3 regions of the Lysinibacillus sp. Y5S-8 genome follow, and region 2 is predicted to be linked to each of the others. Evidence: riboswitches for the same ligand, from Rfam matches in the RefSeq annotation. Region 2 holds a riboswitch; each other region holds the start of a gene.
The links. A riboswitch is a leader RNA that binds a small molecule or an ion and turns the genes downstream of it on or off. The one in region 2 is predicted to bind cobalamin.
Positions count from the first base shown of each region.

Region 1 (5,745 bases), 2.1 Mb from region 2:
ATTACCTACTCCTCGTGGATTGGGCTCCATTAGTAAATGAACTTCTGCATAATGCTTGAGGGGCTCAAAATGACCATAGCCTGTCACCGTCGTCGCAATGGTTTCCATATATAAAATTTGGGGCTCGCCAAAGGAGACCGTTAATGAAAAACGCTTCATTAACACCTCTATCAGTACCTCCAACTGAATAACGCCCATAATGTGCACATGGATTTCCTGGAACTTTTCCTGCCAAACCACACGTAAGGAAGGCTCTTCTGCTTCTAGTAAACGGAAAATTTGTAACACTTCCTTGATATGCTGATGGCCCTCATATTGAACCTTTGCCTGTAGCGTTGGGACAAGCTCATAGGGCTGTGACAGCATAGTAGTGCCGATGCGATCTCCAATATTGGCCTGACTAAGTCCTTTAACAGCAAAAATCTCTCCCGCTTCAACCTGTTGGACGGTATCAAAGCGACTGCCATTATAGAGGCGAATTTCAGTCACTTTTTCTGTCACTTCTTCAAACGAAAATTCATCCCGAACATGTAAAACTCCCTTGACAGCCTTCATAAATGTTAAACGCTGGTGGCCGTCATGACGAATTTTAAAAACCTCCCCCTCAAACGGTGCATTCACTTCAAAATGGGTGTCTGTTAATAGAGGGAGCTGGGCAAGCAATTCCTTGATGCCCTCATCCTTTAAGGCAGAGCCTGTAAAGCAGGGGAAGGCACATTCCTTTTGAATCATGGTCTGTAGCTGAGTAAGACACTGCTCATGCTCTAATGACTCATTCAAAAAGGCATCGAGCAGCTCTTCATTACGCTCAGCCAACCATTCCATGATGCTGCTTGAAACATAATCAGTACGAAGCGGTTCATCGACGAACAGCACCTGCTGGGAACAATCCTTGCGGAGCTGTGTCATAACGGCCTCCACATTGGCTCCTTCGCGATCAATTTTATTGATAAAGAAGAATGTTGGGACATGGTATTTGCGTAAAAGCTGCCACACGGTTTCCGTATGACCCTGTACGCCCTCGACCGCACTAATGATAACAATGGCATAATCCATCACACGAATGGCACGCTCCATCTCAGGGGAGAAGTCGACATGCCCTGGTGTATCAATCAACGTGTATGTATCGTCGCCTATGTTCATGCGACCTTGCTCGGCAAAAATGGTAATACCACGCTTGCGCTCTAGCTCATGATGATCGAGAAAGGTATCCTGATGATCAACTCGACCACGAGCTTGAATGCTTTGTGTATGAAAAAGTACTTGCTCAGAGAAGGTTGTTTTACCTGCATCCACATGCGCAAGTACACCAATTGTTTTGTACATAACATATCCTCGTTTCTATCTATAGCTATCTCTTCATTGTAACAGAATACTAGCCTATATATTTCTTGTAAAATAGTTCGTATTTTTGTCGAAATAGTGCTAATATAATGATGATTATATATTTAGCAATATACTACTGATTGAGCTACAAATTTTCTTCTGCTAGTCTATCAATAGTATTAACCATTATAGAACGTATTGGTGCAAATGGCATTTGTCATTTGCTTAAAAGGGAAATCGGTGCAATTCCGATGCTGTCCCGCAACTGTAAATGGGGAGTCTGTACAGCATGCCACTGTAGTTTAACTATGGGAAGGCGTATAGATGATGAACCTAAGCCAGGATACCTGCCAGTATGTGTTTTTTGACTAAGAACCACGAGGATGGGGATAGTGATAAAGGTAATGTACCGTTTTTTCACTATGCTACTCTCTTGGCGACAAGAGGGTTTTTTTATGCCCTTCCCACGAATCCTGGTAGCAAAGAAGTCTTTGATTTCTTTCTATAGATGAACAACAAAGGAGAAAAGGACATGAAGAAATGGAAAAGTTTATGGCTGGTGATGGTCATTGCCTTGGTCGCTGTTTTAGGGGCTTGTAATGCAAAGGACAAACCTGAATCAGCAGCGCAAGGTGAGAAGGTTGAGCCATCTGAGGCAGCAACGGAAGTAACCATTGACAATAATGAAACAACTCAAACATATAAGGAAGCACCTACAAAAGCGATTAGTTTAAATCAGCATGTGACAGAGATTATGCTAGCGCTAGGCTTAGAGGATTCCATGGTAGGGACAGCTTACTTAGATGATAAAATCTACGAGCCCCTACAAGAAGCATACGATAAAGTGCCTGTGCTTTCTGATCAATACCCAACGAAGGAGCAAGTAATTGATGCCGAGGCAGATTTCTTATATGCAGGCTGGAAGAGTGGCTTTGGTGAAAAGGGTGTTGGAACACCGGAAGAGCTTGAGGAATTAGGCATTCATACGTATTTACATACGGCTTCCAATATGACAAAGCCAACACTAGAGGATATTTTCACTGATATTCGTAATATCGCAAAAATTTTCCGTATTGAGGATCGTGGAGAAGCCTTAATTGAGCAAATGACGCAAGATGTGGAGGCAATTCAAGCTAAATTACCAAAAGATAGTGAGAAATTACGTGTTCTCGTGTTTGATAGCGGTGAAAAGGATGTCTTTACAGCTGGTCAAAACTTTATGAATGAACTAGTGTCAATCGCTGGTGGTCAAAATATTTTTGGTGATGTGGAATCAGGCTGGACAACCGTGTCGAAGGAAGATGCGGTAGACCGTAATCCCGAGGTAGTTGTCGTGATCGATTATGGTGAAACAACGGCCGAACAAAAGATTCAATTTTTAAAAAATGATCCAGCATTAAAGGAGATGGAAGCTGTTAAAAGTGATCGCTTTGTCATCCTACCACTGTCAGCTGCGTCTGAAGGCGTTCGTGCGGCAGAGGCTATTGAAATTTTAGCGAAGGGCTTCTATCCTGATAACTTTTAAAATTCCGAGCTAGCATTGTGCTAGCTCCTTTTTCATAAGGAGCGATATCAATGAATGCATTTCAGAAAAACGTACCAGATCAAACATTTGAAACACTTAATCGTCATGGCGAATTTACACGCTTAGCTGTCAGCCCGGGTATTATTAATAAGCATTATACGCCTGCACAATTTCAAAAAATAGCAGAGATTGCTGGCGAAAAGGGGGCGATTAAGTATTCGGCCTCCTATAGTATTTTAGTGTCCGTTCCAACGAGTGCCGTGACAGAGGCTATGCAAGCCTTACGAGAAGTGGGTCTTTATGTTGCACCATCAGGACCCATCATCGCCATGAAGGCCTGTGATTTTTGTGATGGTGAAAAGATGGAGGCTGCTCCGATAACCGAACAGCTTTATCATGCTTTAGAGGGGATCGAGGTACCTGCAAGAGTACGTGTTAACATCAATGGCTGTGCGTCAGCCTGCTACAATGCAGTCTATGATGATATTGGACTTGTTTATCAGCAGGAGAGCTTTGATGTTTATTTAGGCGCTGTACCGATGGGGGCAAAGGCGCAGGCGGGCACGTTATTTGCGAAAAAGGTAGGTGTCGAGCACATTGAAGATTTTTTGCTACAAATGATGAACCTTTATAAGGAACATGCTCGTCCGAATGAACCCTTTTTTAAATTTTATCGTAGAACAAAATCAACCGAATATTGGGAATTAGTAAAAAAATCAATTAACTAGCAGGAATATTACTTAGGGTGTCGAAGTATTGTAGTAGAGTACAGAAAATGACAATACAAAGGAGCAAGAACATGACATCGAAACAAGGGATTCAACCAGAAGATCTTTACCACTTGAAATCAGTAGCCGATCCACAGCTCTCACCTGACGGGACTGAGGTAGTTTATGTTGAGACACGTATTGATGAGAAGAAAAAAGATTATGTCTCGAATTTGTTTTACATAAACATGAAGAACAAAACACCACAGCAATGGACATTTGGGGAGGATAGAATAAGTTCTCCTATATGGTCACCTGATGGTAGTCAAGTTGCGTTTTTATCCACAAGAACAGGCAAGTCGCAAATTTATGTTCTTTCAAAAGCAGGCGGAGAGGCAAAGCAGGTGACATATTGTAAAAATGGTGTGACATCACCTGTGTGGTCACCATGCGGCAAGAAATTGGCCTTTTCTATCAAGCTAGGTAAAGATGAAACGATTTTGGATAAGGTAACGGATGAGAAGAAAGAAGAAAAAGAACTAAAGCCTTTAGAAATAGACAAGATGAAACATAAATCGGATGCGGCAGGCTTTTTGGATATGGAGCAGTTTAGTCAAATTGCGATCGTCCATTTGGAATCGGGCGAGTTAGAGCAAGTGACGGAAGGAAACAATCATGTCCATCTTGGTACATGGTCACCCGATGGTCAATATATGACGTACTTAGCTGATGTAGCAGAGGATACAGATTTTTCATTTAAGAGCGATATCTATTTATTAGATGTAGAAACAAAGCAAGCGCGTCCGTTAACAGAGGGAACAGGTATGTATTACCAAACGTCATGGTCTCCAAACAGCCGCTTCATCTCTTTCGTAGGTAGTGAAAGAGAATTTGAAAATGCTACACAAGCAAAGCTATGGCTCTATGATTTGCAACAAAATCTGCTGACATGTGTAACAAGTGAATTTGACGCCCCTATTGGTGATTTTGCAATCGGCGATTTTCTTCAAGGTGTGGTGTCACCACGTGTTCAATGGTTGAATGATAATCATAGCTTCTACTTCCAAGTAACAGATCACGGTAATGCTGCGATTTATTTCGGAAATATAGATGGTGAAATCTATCCAGCTATTCACGATGATCAATATGTCTATGGTTTTTCACTTGATGCACAACATGATCAAGCAGTCGTAGCCATTAGTACAACGACGAATCCTGGCGATTTATTTTTCATCAACCTAAAAACGGGTGAAAAAGAACAGCTGACGTCCATCAATGAAGAATTTTTAAAGACGAGAGCATTAGCTGTTCCAGAAGCCATTGAATTTGAGGGAGCAGAAGGCTGGAAGGTAAACGGTTGGATCATGAAGCCAGTCGGTTATGAGGAAGGGAAAAAATATCCTCTAGTGCTTGAAATTCATGGCGGGCCACATGCGATGTATGCCAATACTTATTTTAATGAGTTCCAAATTCTGGCTGCACAAGGATTTGCGGTGCTATATACGAACCCACGTGGCAGTCATGGCTATGGTCAAACGTTTGTTGATGCAGTGCGTGGTGATTATGGTGGCAATGATTATGAGGATCTAATGGCGGCTGTGGACTATGTGCTGGAGCACTATGATTTTATTGATGCAGACCGTCTCGGGGTGACAGGTGGGAGCTATGGCGGCTTTATGACCAACTGGATTGTTGGCCAGACGAATCGCTTTAAAGCAGCTGTGACGCAGCGCTCTATTTCGAACTGGATTAGCTTTTACGGTGTCAGTGATATTGGGTATTACTTTACAGATTGGCAAATTCTTGCGGGACTTGACGATATCGAAAAGCTTTGGCATCATTCACCGCTAAAATATGTCAATAATATCGAAACACCATTGCTCATTTTACACGCTGAAAAAGACTATCGCTGTCCAATTGAGCAGGCGGAGCAATTATTTATCGCCTTAAAGCATCGTAAAAAAGAAACAAAATTCGTGCGCTTCCCTGAGTCCAATCATGAACTGTCAAGGAGCGGAAAACCAACTTTAAGAATCAATCGACTTGAATATATTCGCGATTGGTTTGTGAACTATCTATAAGTAGTATTCAGGGGTGACTTAAGAAATGAATTTCTTAGGTCACTTTTTTATATAAAAAGACAGAATCATAAAGAAATGATTCTGTCTTGAATTCCTGTTAATCCAT
Region 1 is NZ_CP145889.1:2,209,156-2,214,900, forward strand. Features, by position in the region: gene V6670_RS10730 (translation factor GTPase family protein) at 1-1,326, opposite strand, end outside; cobalamin riboswitch at 1,509-1,696, shown strand; gene V6670_RS10735 (ABC transporter substrate-binding protein) at 1,859-2,851, shown strand; gene V6670_RS10740 (precorrin-3B methylase) at 2,902-3,579, shown strand; gene V6670_RS10745 (S9 family peptidase) at 3,651-5,639, shown strand; gene V6670_RS10750 (class I SAM-dependent rRNA methyltransferase) at 5,737-5,745, opposite strand, start outside.
Region 1: it holds a riboswitch for cobalamin, as region 2 does, so the genes downstream of both, V6670_RS10735 (ABC transporter substrate-binding protein) here and V6670_RS20990 (hypothetical protein) in region 2, are expected to answer to the same signal.

Region 2 (5,745 bases):
CGATAATAATAGCTGTTCCTGTACCAATGGCAATCGCAAATAAATACGTAAACATCGAAATATTCATAGCATATTGTCGTGCTGCCAGTGTTTCTGCTCCTAAATATGTCGCATAATATAAAAAGACAATCTGACAAAACTGATAAAGTACCTGCTCAAATGCAGAAGGTAAACCAATGTTTAATATTTTCCTTACATATTCCTTAGAATAATCAAAATAATAGTGTAGCTTCACGCGTACTTCCATCACTTGATAGAGCAACCAGAAAAACACTAGTACAGCTAATCCTCGACTAATGACCGAAGAAATAGCCGCTCCTTTTACACCAAGCTCTGGTAAACCTAAATTCCCAAAAATCAGACCGTAGTTTAGCACAACATGCAAGATATTCATGCCAAGTGATACATACATCGTTTGCTTCGTCCAACCATGTACACGAATAATTGCAGCAAGTGCATTAATAATAGCCTGTAGAAAAATAAAACTCCCGATGATAACTAAATAACTTTGTGCATAGTGAAGTACTTCTCCCTGCAAGTTCATCATAGTCATTAAATGTTTTGCAAAGAAGAAAAATAGAATACTCATTAACAGTCCAACAACCAAATTCATTGTGACAGCTAAAGCCGATATTTTCGCTGCTTCAAAAAAACGTCTTGAACCTAAATACTGTGAAACGACAATGGACGCACCATTCCCTACCACTTCAAGAATCAAGATCGCAATATGGATATATTGATTGGCTGCACCTACTCCGGATACAGCATTATCTGATAAAGCACTGAGCATAAAAGTATCGGCTAATCCCATTAACATAAATAGAAATACTTCTAAGAAAATAGGCCATGTTAAATGGAATAGACTTAACTTATTTGTCTCTTTCATTGTCTCTGCCAATACTTTCACTTCTCCTATATTTTTCTTAAAAATCTATTGTATCTTATCATAAATTTTCAGACTGTAAAGAGGTTTATAGGAAGACAGCGCTTCCACATAAAAAATCCCTCTCACACAGTTATGTGAAAGGGGTCATTGTTATGTTAAGCAGTAGGCTTGCAATTGCTCTCGTCTAGCAATAGTTAGGCCAAACTCCTGCTCTAAAAACTTAGTCTTTGAGCCATAATGGTAATCCATAGCATCCAATGCTGCTTGTAAATAGTCTTCTCGAGCAGACATTAATGCATAAAATTGCTGTAATTCTTGCTCATTATATTGATGTTGAATAGCCTGTGCCATTCTTTCTACCATTGGACGTAAATGGATATTCGTATTTAAATAGTCTTCCATAATCGTCTCCTCAGGTACATCTAAGGCTAGCAAAATAAGAGCTCCCCCTATACCTGTGCGATCCTTACCAACTGCACAATGGTGGACAAGACCCAAATTGTCAGGATTTTGTATGGTTTTCATTAACTCTTTAAAGGAAGGATTATTAAACGGCATCTGTGCATAAAAATCTCGGAACATTTCGGGGCTTACTGCTTTATAAAAATCTCTACCACCAGCATTTGTAGGCATTTCAAATGTATGATTCCCCTTCGCTGGTATTTGAATATATTGAGCGTGCGAGAACACAGGGTTAGGATTATGGTGTGCCTCATTATGATCACGATAATCAAAAATGGTTTTAATCCCTAATGTTTCAAATAGCTCTTTATCCGCCAGCGTCATTTTCCCAAGAGCCGCTGAGCGGTAAAATAAACCGTTCTTTACAATGCGCCCATCCCTTGTCCTATATCCCCCCATATCTCGAAAATTATAAACTGCCTCAAATGGAATTATCTTTGTCTCTAACTGTTCCAATTACTACACCTCCTAAAATTATCGAGCATTCTTACTTTTATTTTATAGAACTAACTCAATTAATTCCAATTTTCACACTAGGAAATAACAACCCACATAAAAATGGCTAGCTGTCAGTATACAGCTAGCCTTGAATGGTTTCTTATTTAAATAACTCTGGATAGACAGCCTTTGCTACTAGTTCTACGGCTTCCCCAATACGTGGGCCAGGTCGATTAGAGATATCTGTATCAAGAGTCTGTACTGCTTTATTTTGAACTGCTGTCACTGTGTTCCATCCATCACGTGCAAGTATTTCCCCTATTGGATCTTCTGTGTAGCTTACTGTCGTTAAAATAACATCTGGGTTTTTCACTATGACATCTTCCTCAGAAACTTGTGCCCAGCTGCTCAAGTCAGAAAAAATATTTTTAACATTGGCTGCATCTAGTATTTCTTGCTGGAAAGTACCAGAGCCTGCTGTATAAATATCTGGCTTAGGACTAACTTCTAAATAAACATTTTTCGGTGCTTTTACTTCCTTCACCTTTGTTTTAACGTCAGCTAATTTCGCTTTAATCTCTTCGTTTACTTCATTTCCTTTATCTGCAACACCCATTACAGCTGCAATCTGTTCGATGTCACCATAAACATCATCGAATGTAGCTGCTGATTTAATAACAAACACTTTGATTCCAGCATCTTCAAGTGATTTCATTGCATCCTTATCACCAATCGTATAAGCTATAACAACATCTGGCTTCAACGCTATGATTCGTTCACTGTTAAAATTCACAGAATCAGAAACCCGTTCAATTTTCTGTGCTTCCTCTGGGTAAGTATCGTACTCAGTTGCTCCTACGATTTTATCACCAACACCTAGAGCAAACAAAATTTCTGTATTACTTGGTTGCAATGATACAACTGTTTTTGGTACTTCTTTAAACTCTATTTCTACACCGCGATCATCTGTCACTTTGTAGTTTGTTTGCTCTGTTTGTTGTGTATCCTGTAAAGCGTCTTTATTTTTAGTATCTACTGAAGTACCACAACCTGCTAAAATCATTGCAAGGAAGAGTACTGTTAGCCATTGAACATTAAATAATTTCTTCATTATTATTCTCCTTTTTCTTTTTCATCGGATATGATTTACTAATAAATGGTATTTCAGCTATCCCTGCTTGTTGATTCATAAAGACAGCCATAACGAAGCACACATTGGCTAATAGGCCTAAATAATCAAAAAGAATAGCTGGAACCTCTCGTTCCTCCGATACTTTGTGTAATGTACGATATGATTTTTTGGCTTCACTACGGCAAAGATGTAGAGCAGCAGCAGCCTCCGTACCTTGAGGTAAGACAAAGTTTTGTATCTCTTCCTTCACATGACGAACATAAAAATCATAGCGCTCACTTAACCAAGCAAGATCCTCTTCTGTTACAGCTAGTTTTCCACGAACCGAGCCATTGACATGGTAGGCCATAGGTAAAATAACCATTAAATCTTCTACAACAGCTTGTACATCCTCTTTCTTAACTGCAGCTAAAGCAACTCCCAAATGCGTAGTCAGACTGTCTGTTCGAATCTCAAAATCAACCGTCGAAGCTTTCTCACGCATAAATGGATAACAAGAATAACGTGCATCTTTTTTCACTTGCGATCCCCCCACTTTCCATTATGAAAATTCTTGCATAAAAAAACGCCGCTCCTTTACGCAAAGGAACGACGAAAATAACATAATAATGGCCAAATTAACATGACATAGCCTATGTATTTGCCGTATATCCTCCTAGCTTCCGAGAAGTTTTTATACGTTCAAACAAAGGTCGGTCTCCTGGCTTGTACAGTTCATTACATAAAAAACGAATGTGTGATAAAGTACCTTCCCATCTCTTTTGAGACAGTGGCAAACCTTTATACTAGCTGTACTTACAGTTGCGGAAACAGCTTCGGTTTTTCACCGAATTCCCGATTATGCTTGTTAGCACCTTTTATTCTGCAAGAATAATTCACTTGTAAAGCAGTTTATCATATATTAATAGGAAAAAATAGCTGTGCTTTGAATGGATCGTCACTATTTCTAAAGAATAAGATAAACAAAACTGTTTTATAGTATAGTTTCAATTGCCTGTTCAATATCAAGTTGTGAATCTGTTGGTTCAAAGCGTGCAACGGTCTTGCCGTTAGCATCTACTAAAAACTTTGTAAAGTTCCAGCGAATATTACGACCATCTAAAAAGTTTGGGGCAAGTTGAACAATTGCTTCAGCAAGCATTTTTTCCTGCATGCTCGCCTTGCCAAACTTTCGAAAATCTACTTCATGTTTTAAATAATTGAATAATGGGTGGGTAGTCTCTCCATTTACTTGTACAAGCTCAAAAATCGGGAAGGTAACTCCATAATTCACTTTACAAAGATGCGTAGTTTCCTCGCCATCTTCAGGATTTTGATGACCAAATTGATCGCAAGGAAATCCTAGAACGACAAAATTATCTTTCCCATATTTATCATACATTTTTTGTAAGTCATCAAATTGATATGTAAATCGGCATTGATTCGCCGTGTTGACAATTAGCATCGTTTTTCCACGATAAGTTTCCATCGATAAAATTTCACCATTAGGTTTTCGTACTAAATAATTATAAATGCTCATGTCCTAGCCCCTTTTATTTTTTCATTTATTATAGTTGACTATTCAATAATTTACCAAATAATTTGCACAAAAAACACCATCTCGTTACGTTGAACGGATGGCTGACTTATACTTCTGCTTAGATTTAACGTCCTGCTCTTCATTAATTAAACGATGGGCAATGTCTAATAACTTTATGTCACTTGTCTCGTCATATAGCTTTTTAAAAGATACAATAATATCATGGCGAATGTGAGTCGGATGCTTCTCATCTAAACAAGTTTGAAATCTCTTTGCTAAATAAGACACCACTAAGTCACTTTGTACTTGACCTGCTAGCCCAATTTTCCAAATAGCTTGTAATGCATTTCTAGCTGTAACGGATCGTTCATCATAAGTCACAGCCCAAATCTTTAAAAAATCCTCCAATACCCTTTCTTCTGGGTCACTTTTTGCGGCTAAGGCGCATAAAATTTGTGCAGCACGTGCACGTGCATGACCATCTTTGTATGTAAGTGCTTGTACAAGCTGTTCCCAGACTGCATATGTCCAATCTACGGGTTCCTGCAGAATTTTTATTAGTTCCTCGTAAGATTCAATATCGCGGTCATGCTCTGTTAGATTATTAAAAAGTTGCAAAATCTCTTTCTCCATAATTTATCCCTACCTTTATTGTTTCAGAACGTAATAAAATTTGATTTATGGTACACTTAACTTAATTTTTTTCTCAAAGAAGGTGAGTTTATGAATAAATTTAATGCTAGGAAAATGATTTTCCGATTGATTGTGATTCTTTCTCTACTTGTAGCTGCCTATTTTGTAATCCCTGTATCCATGCCTATAATACTTGCTGGTGTCAGTGCATTTTTCTTAGAACCCATTGTTATGTTCTTTAAAAGGCGATGGAAAATGTCAAGGAAAATTGTAGTTGCTTTTATATACATAGTGAGTGTTATTGTTATCTCTATTATTTGCTATATATCCATTACACAAATTATGTCGCAAATAATTATATTGTCAAAGCAAGCTCCCTATTATATTTCCAAGCTATCAGATATGTGGCTTCATATGCAAGAAAATATTTCTAAATACACAGAGGACTTTCCACCTGAAGTAAGTGCTTCGCTTCAAAAAACCACTATGGATTTCATAAAGAAAGTTGAAGAATCCTTTTTAAGCTTCTTTAATTATAACAAAGTTTCAGCATTCTTTTCAGAGATTCCAAGCCTATTTATCAGTCTTCTCGTTTATATGATTGCTTTATTCCTATTTATGCTTGATTTGCCCAAATTAAAGGAAATCACTTATAAATATTTAAAGCCTAACACA
Region 2 is NZ_CP145889.1:4,297,463-4,303,207, forward strand. Features, by position in the region: gene V6670_RS20975 (MATE family efflux transporter) at 1-886, opposite strand, end outside; gene V6670_RS20980 (tyrosine-protein phosphatase) at 1,037-1,804, opposite strand; gene V6670_RS20985 (ABC transporter substrate-binding protein) at 1,947-2,897, opposite strand; gene V6670_RS20990 (hypothetical protein) at 2,881-3,438, opposite strand; cobalamin riboswitch at 3,591-3,791, opposite strand; gene V6670_RS20995 (glutathione peroxidase) at 3,892-4,437, opposite strand; gene V6670_RS21000 (hypothetical protein) at 4,522-5,070, opposite strand; gene ytvI (sporulation integral membrane protein YtvI) at 5,161-5,745, shown strand, end outside.

Region 3 (5,745 bases), 1.9 Mb from region 2:
TGTCATCTTTTTATTTAGTACCACTTGCTCCAAATCCAGATGCTCCTCGGATCGTTTGTGATAATTCATCTACTTCTACTAATTGAATGGATGGGACAAACTGAATGACCATTTGGGCGATACGCATGGATTTTTCGACGATAAACGGTTCTTGGCCGTGGTTGATTAAAATAACGCCGATTTCCCCTCTGTAGCCTTCATCAATTGTGCCTGGGCTATTCAGTACGGTTACACTATGCTTTAATGCTAGTCCACTTCTTGGTCGAATTTGGGCCTCTGTTCCTTTAGGTAATTCAATCTGTATACCTGTTTTAATAAGTTTGGCTACGCCTGCTGGTATTTCTATCGCTTCAATGGAATAGAGATCCATGCCTGCATCACCAGGATTGGCTTGCATTGGTAGTATTGCATCCGCGTGTACTCTTTTAATTTTTACTTCTATGTTCATTATTTTCCATCCTAACGATTAAAATTAAATGTGTCATCTGTAATTGGCGCTACTTTTGCTTTAGCATAGGTAGCCCCCTTTTGTGAAAAGAAATCATATGTGGAGCCTTCATTACGAATACCGTTCATCACAATCGGATTGACTTCTTCTTCTGGAAACATTGCTTCAAAACCAACATTCATTAAGGCTTTATTAGCATTATATCGTACATAGGCTCTCACTTCAGGTGATAATCCTGTTTCCGCATAAATATCATCCGTATATTTCATTTCATTTTGATATAAATCTAATAATAACTCATAGCCCCATAAATTTAGCTCTTCTTGTTTTTCTTTTGAAAATTGCTTGAATAGATTTTGAGCAAAAAATCCAACTGCGACACCATGAATGGATTCGTCGCGTAAAATAAGTGATATAATTTCAGCACTGTTTCGTAGGAAGCCTTGTCCTCCTAAGTACAGCGGGTAGAAAAAGCCAGAATAGAAAAGGAAAGATTCGAGCATAACGGAGGAGAACATCGCTTTCCATAAGCTTTCTGGATCGTTTTCTTCGATACTATTATAAATATCTGCAATTTTATTGGCCTTATATTGTAGAAACTCATTTTTTTTGACCCATTCAAATAACTCATCTATTTCTTCGTTTGTACAAAGCGTTGTAAAAATATAAGAATAGGATTTGGCGTGGATTGCCTCAAATGCATCAAAAACGGTTAGGACAGCCTTCTCTTGTAAATCGTCTGTATAAGCGGCCACACGATTCATCCCTATATTGGTCTGAACTGTATCTAGTAACGTTAATCCCGCGAACACTTTTTTATACGTGTCTTGATGCTCAAAGCTTTTCCACTGTTTGATATCTTTACTGACCGCAATTTCCTCAGGAAACCAAATTTGCTTCCATTGCTGGTCCCAAAATATTTGGGCAAGTTCACTCGTTGCCTTATTCCAATTGACCGCCTCATAAATTATATTTGACATGCTACACACTCCTCTAAGCTTTGTAATCGTTGACGAACATAGTAAACGGACTTAATGCCCTTTACCCATGCATAAATGTATACTTTAGCTAATTGTTCAGTTGTCCAATTATCTGTTACATAAAGCGTCATGGAAATACCTTGGTCAACGTGTTTTTGAGAAGCAGCGTACAAATCAATTAAATCATACGGATTAACATCATATGCCTCTACATATAAATGACTGTTATCATTTGTTAAATGAGGCATTGGATAAATCGTTCTACTATCTGCATAATCACGAACCTCTACACGCTCAGTACATGGCGCAATAGAAGCCGTACAGCTACGTATGTAGGAAATACTGCCAGTTGGTGCAATAGCCAAACGATAGGAATGGAATAGACCATATTGCATCACATCTTGCTTAAGCGTTTCCCACATGTTTTTCGTAATGATTGGAATATTGCCAAGTGCTTTTAACACAACAGGTGATAGTTCTTCGTCGATTTTATTGACATATTGGTCAAAGTAGCTACCTGATGCATAATCACTGTCCTCAAATCGATAAAAAGTTGCAGCTTTTTCTTTAGCCATTTCCATCGATGATTTGAGTGAATAAAAGTTCATCGCTTCCATAAAACGATCCATGAAATCAATCGACTCTTTGGAGCCATATAAAATGCCCTCCGTCACAAGATGGCCGTGGAGGTTCATACAACCAAGCCCTACTGAATGCATTAATTGATTGGCTTTTGCAACAGACGGTACATTTTTAATGTGCGTCATTTGCGACACATTTGTTAATAGGTGCATAGCCGTATCGATTAAGGCTTCGAAATCATTGACCTTACTTGCTGCATGAATATCAATCGACCCTAAGTTACAGGATACATCTAATCCATAGTCATTCGGTTGATCTTGATCTGTAATAATGCTTGTTTCTTGAACTTGCAAGATTTCGGTACATAGATTGGACATTTTTACGCGACCGATGTTTTTTAAAGGATGCACTTCATTGACATTATCATCAAAAATTTCAAACGGATAGCCCGATTCAAATTGTGCTTTTTTCACTTCTGTATACAGCCTACGTGCATTCAAACGTTTAATTTTACGAATTTTAGGGTTATCAAGTAGCTCATAGTACATATCTGAAATGGAAATCTCAGACATGCGTTTGCCATATTCTTTATATATATCATATGGGCTAAACAAAACAATATCTTTATCGCGTTTCATCAGTTCGAAGAAAATACTAGGTATAATAATTCCTGTTGAAAGGGTTGCGAGGCGAATTTTATCATCGGCATTCGGTTTTTTAGATGAAATGAAATTTTCAATGTCTGCATGGAAAATATTTAAATAGACAACACCAGAGCCATTTCGCTGCCCTAGTTGATTGGAATAACTGAAAGAATTTTCTAACAGTTTAGCAACTGGGATGACACCACTGGCACGATTTAGAATCTCTTTAATAGGGTCACCTAAAGGGCGTAAATCAGTTAAGTTAACTCCAACCCCACCGCCAAGTCTTGATAGCTCTAAGCAATAACCAATATTTTCAGCAATACTATTCATGGAATCATCCATCGATAATTTAAAGCAGCTCACTAATTCACCACGTGCTTTTTTACCACTATTTAATGCTGTTGGTGTAGCAGGCTGATAAGCTTCCATCATTGCTTCGACAGAACGTTCTGCTAGCACCGTATTCCCTTGTGCTAAATACAAGGCGATAATGACAATACGGTCCTCATATTTTTCTAAAATCTCTTCTCCATCACGACTTTTCATAGCATAGCTATCGTAAAATTTACTTGCACTCATAAAGGATGGGAAGCGGAAATTATAATCATATGCTTTTTTGTACAACTTCTTAATAAATTCTATTTCGTACATGTCGATAAATGCTTTCTCGTAGTAGCCCTCATCAACTAAATAACGTATTTTTTCTTCAATATCAATAAAGTAACGTAAACGCACGTTGACATACTCTAAAAAGTAGCGGCGTGTAGCTTCACGATCCTTTTCTAATTCGAGTAGCCCAGTTGAACTATAACGATTCAGTACGTCATTATTTAGCTTTAAATAGGTTTTCATCTTATTACCCTCGTTTCATAAAACGTTTGTATGGCTTCATAATCTGTTTGATTTCCTCGTAAATCTAATTTTCTCACTAAGGGTACATGATAGGTAGCAGCGATTTTCTCGCCAGCAGCCCCAAATACGTTGTGCCCAAAGTTACTATTGCCACTGGCAACTACACCTTTACAAAAATCTCTGTTTTTTTCTAAAAAACGTTCCACTTTTGCAGGGATATCGCCTAAGCCATCAGTATAAGTAATTAAAAGATAAGGCTTATTCAATTGTAATTCCTCAGAGAGCTCAACAGACTCTGCCCTTAATTTGGAAACAATATTCCGGACATTTCCTGTACGACTTGCGTAAACGATCATAGAACAATCATCTCAATATGAGAAACTATGTCCTTAACATCTCCTATAAATGTATTATTCATTTCTAAAACAGGCACACTTAAAAAGCCTGCATCGATTATTGTTTGTTTAGCTTGTTCATCGTGATCAATGTTGACAATTTCTGCCTCAAGTCCTGCACGTTGTAATTCAGATTTTACCCAAAGGCATTTTGGACAGATTGTTTTCGTATAAAGTTTCATAGAAATCCCTCTTTTCATATAATAAAAAGCTATCTCCTCTAGAGAGATAGCTAAATGGAAACGTTACCATACCAAAAATACTGACGTTCCCATCTCTTAATCCCCGAAGAAATGATTAATTGTTTTATAGAGGCAGGTCTCCTGGCTTTGCTTCATCCTCTGATTCCCTTCCCATGCGAATGCACAGTGGTTGTAATCATTGTCAGCTTCACAGTTGCGGGGACAGCGTCGGAATTGTACCGAACTTCCCTTTTAAACTACATATAGTAGCACCTATATAAAACGAACACAATATATAGTTGTTGTTCAATAGTTTTAAGTGTACCATCCTTCATATAAAAAGTAAATCTAGATTCTAAACTTCTTTATTTTTTGATTATTCATTATTTTCGATCATAACTTTCGAAGGAATTTCACCATCTATTACTTATATCTTAATTCATTGTGTATCTAAACTATGTACGAGATTTTTTGTTACTACGGATCTATGAGCATTAAATATACTAGCGTATTTCACATAGAAACAGCCTATATTCTAAAGAATAATAGACTGTTTGACATGTCGAACGTATGGATTACTCGATTTCGACAAATAAGGACAATTCCTTATAAAATTCAGGCGTTGCTGCCGAATTCACTTGAAAATGAGGATTATATTTTGATAAAAGTTTATAGAGTGTAGTTGCGGTTAACAGATTCTGTTCTTGATTGAAAGCCCTGAAACTTTCATAGACCTCCTTCACTTTACCATTTATTGAATGACAAAAAAACTGTTGAACATCTGCATCCTCTAAATAATCCTTTTCCCATTTGTAACATATTAAATTTGTTAGGAAAAACATTTCTAATCCAGGCATTTTTCCAACTTCAATGAGCAATAACATTCCATAATGAAATGCATTTTCCAACCATTTTATGCCGTGTCGATCTTTGTAAAAGCGCATCAACTTTTGTAACCCATGCCCTTGCTCCTTCACTAGATAAGCATGGATATTTGTACGACTAGCAGTTCTTTCCCATTCATCGAGAGAGAATTTATACTTCCTTACCAGTTTCATCCAAAGCTTTTGAAGCTTGTCTTCGGAAAGGTATTGTGTTTGTTGATTCCACCTTAGAAAAATGTCTAAACTTTCTAATACTAAGCCTCTTTCCATTTCAAAATGATCCAATTTTCTATATAAAACTTTTTGATTCATATCTATGTTGTCCATTATGTCTTCAGATTTGTTCATTTTGCATTCCATTTAATTATTCACTTCACTTCAGATTTTTTATCTACTATCATGACATGTCTCGACTAATTCAAGCTTGATCGTTAAATAGGCATCATTAATAGATGTATAATCATTTGGGTTTTCTTCTATTAACTTCCTAATATAAAGCTATAATGGCCTAATATGCTCACCAGAAAGGTTGTTCATAATTTGCTGCTTTAACAATGAAATTGAATGTGATGTCATCTTGTTCACCCCTATTTATTCATAAAAAAAACATCTTGCCCTAATGGTAAGATGCTAGCTATGACTGATATACTTCATAGTTCTTCAACCAATATAAAATAAGTCGTCTATATTGAATAGAGACTCTTTTTTTGGTTGTCGCACTATGAGTATGATGAAGGTAATTCGTCACACTCAACACCCCCTATCCGCGTAGGTT
Region 3 is NZ_CP145889.1:2,382,462-2,388,206, reverse strand. Features, by position in the region: gene dut (dUTP diphosphatase) at 11-448, opposite strand; gene nrdF (class 1b ribonucleoside-diphosphate reductase subunit beta) at 460-1,428, opposite strand; gene nrdE (class 1b ribonucleoside-diphosphate reductase subunit alpha) at 1,416-3,509, opposite strand; gene nrdI (class Ib ribonucleoside-diphosphate reductase assembly flavoprotein NrdI) at 3,506-3,865, opposite strand; gene V6670_RS11585 (glutaredoxin) at 3,862-4,086, opposite strand; cobalamin riboswitch at 4,200-4,378, opposite strand; gene V6670_RS11580 (hypothetical protein) at 4,662-5,297, opposite strand.
Region 3: it holds a riboswitch for cobalamin, as region 2 does, so the genes downstream of both, V6670_RS11585 (glutaredoxin) here and V6670_RS20990 (hypothetical protein) in region 2, are expected to answer to the same signal.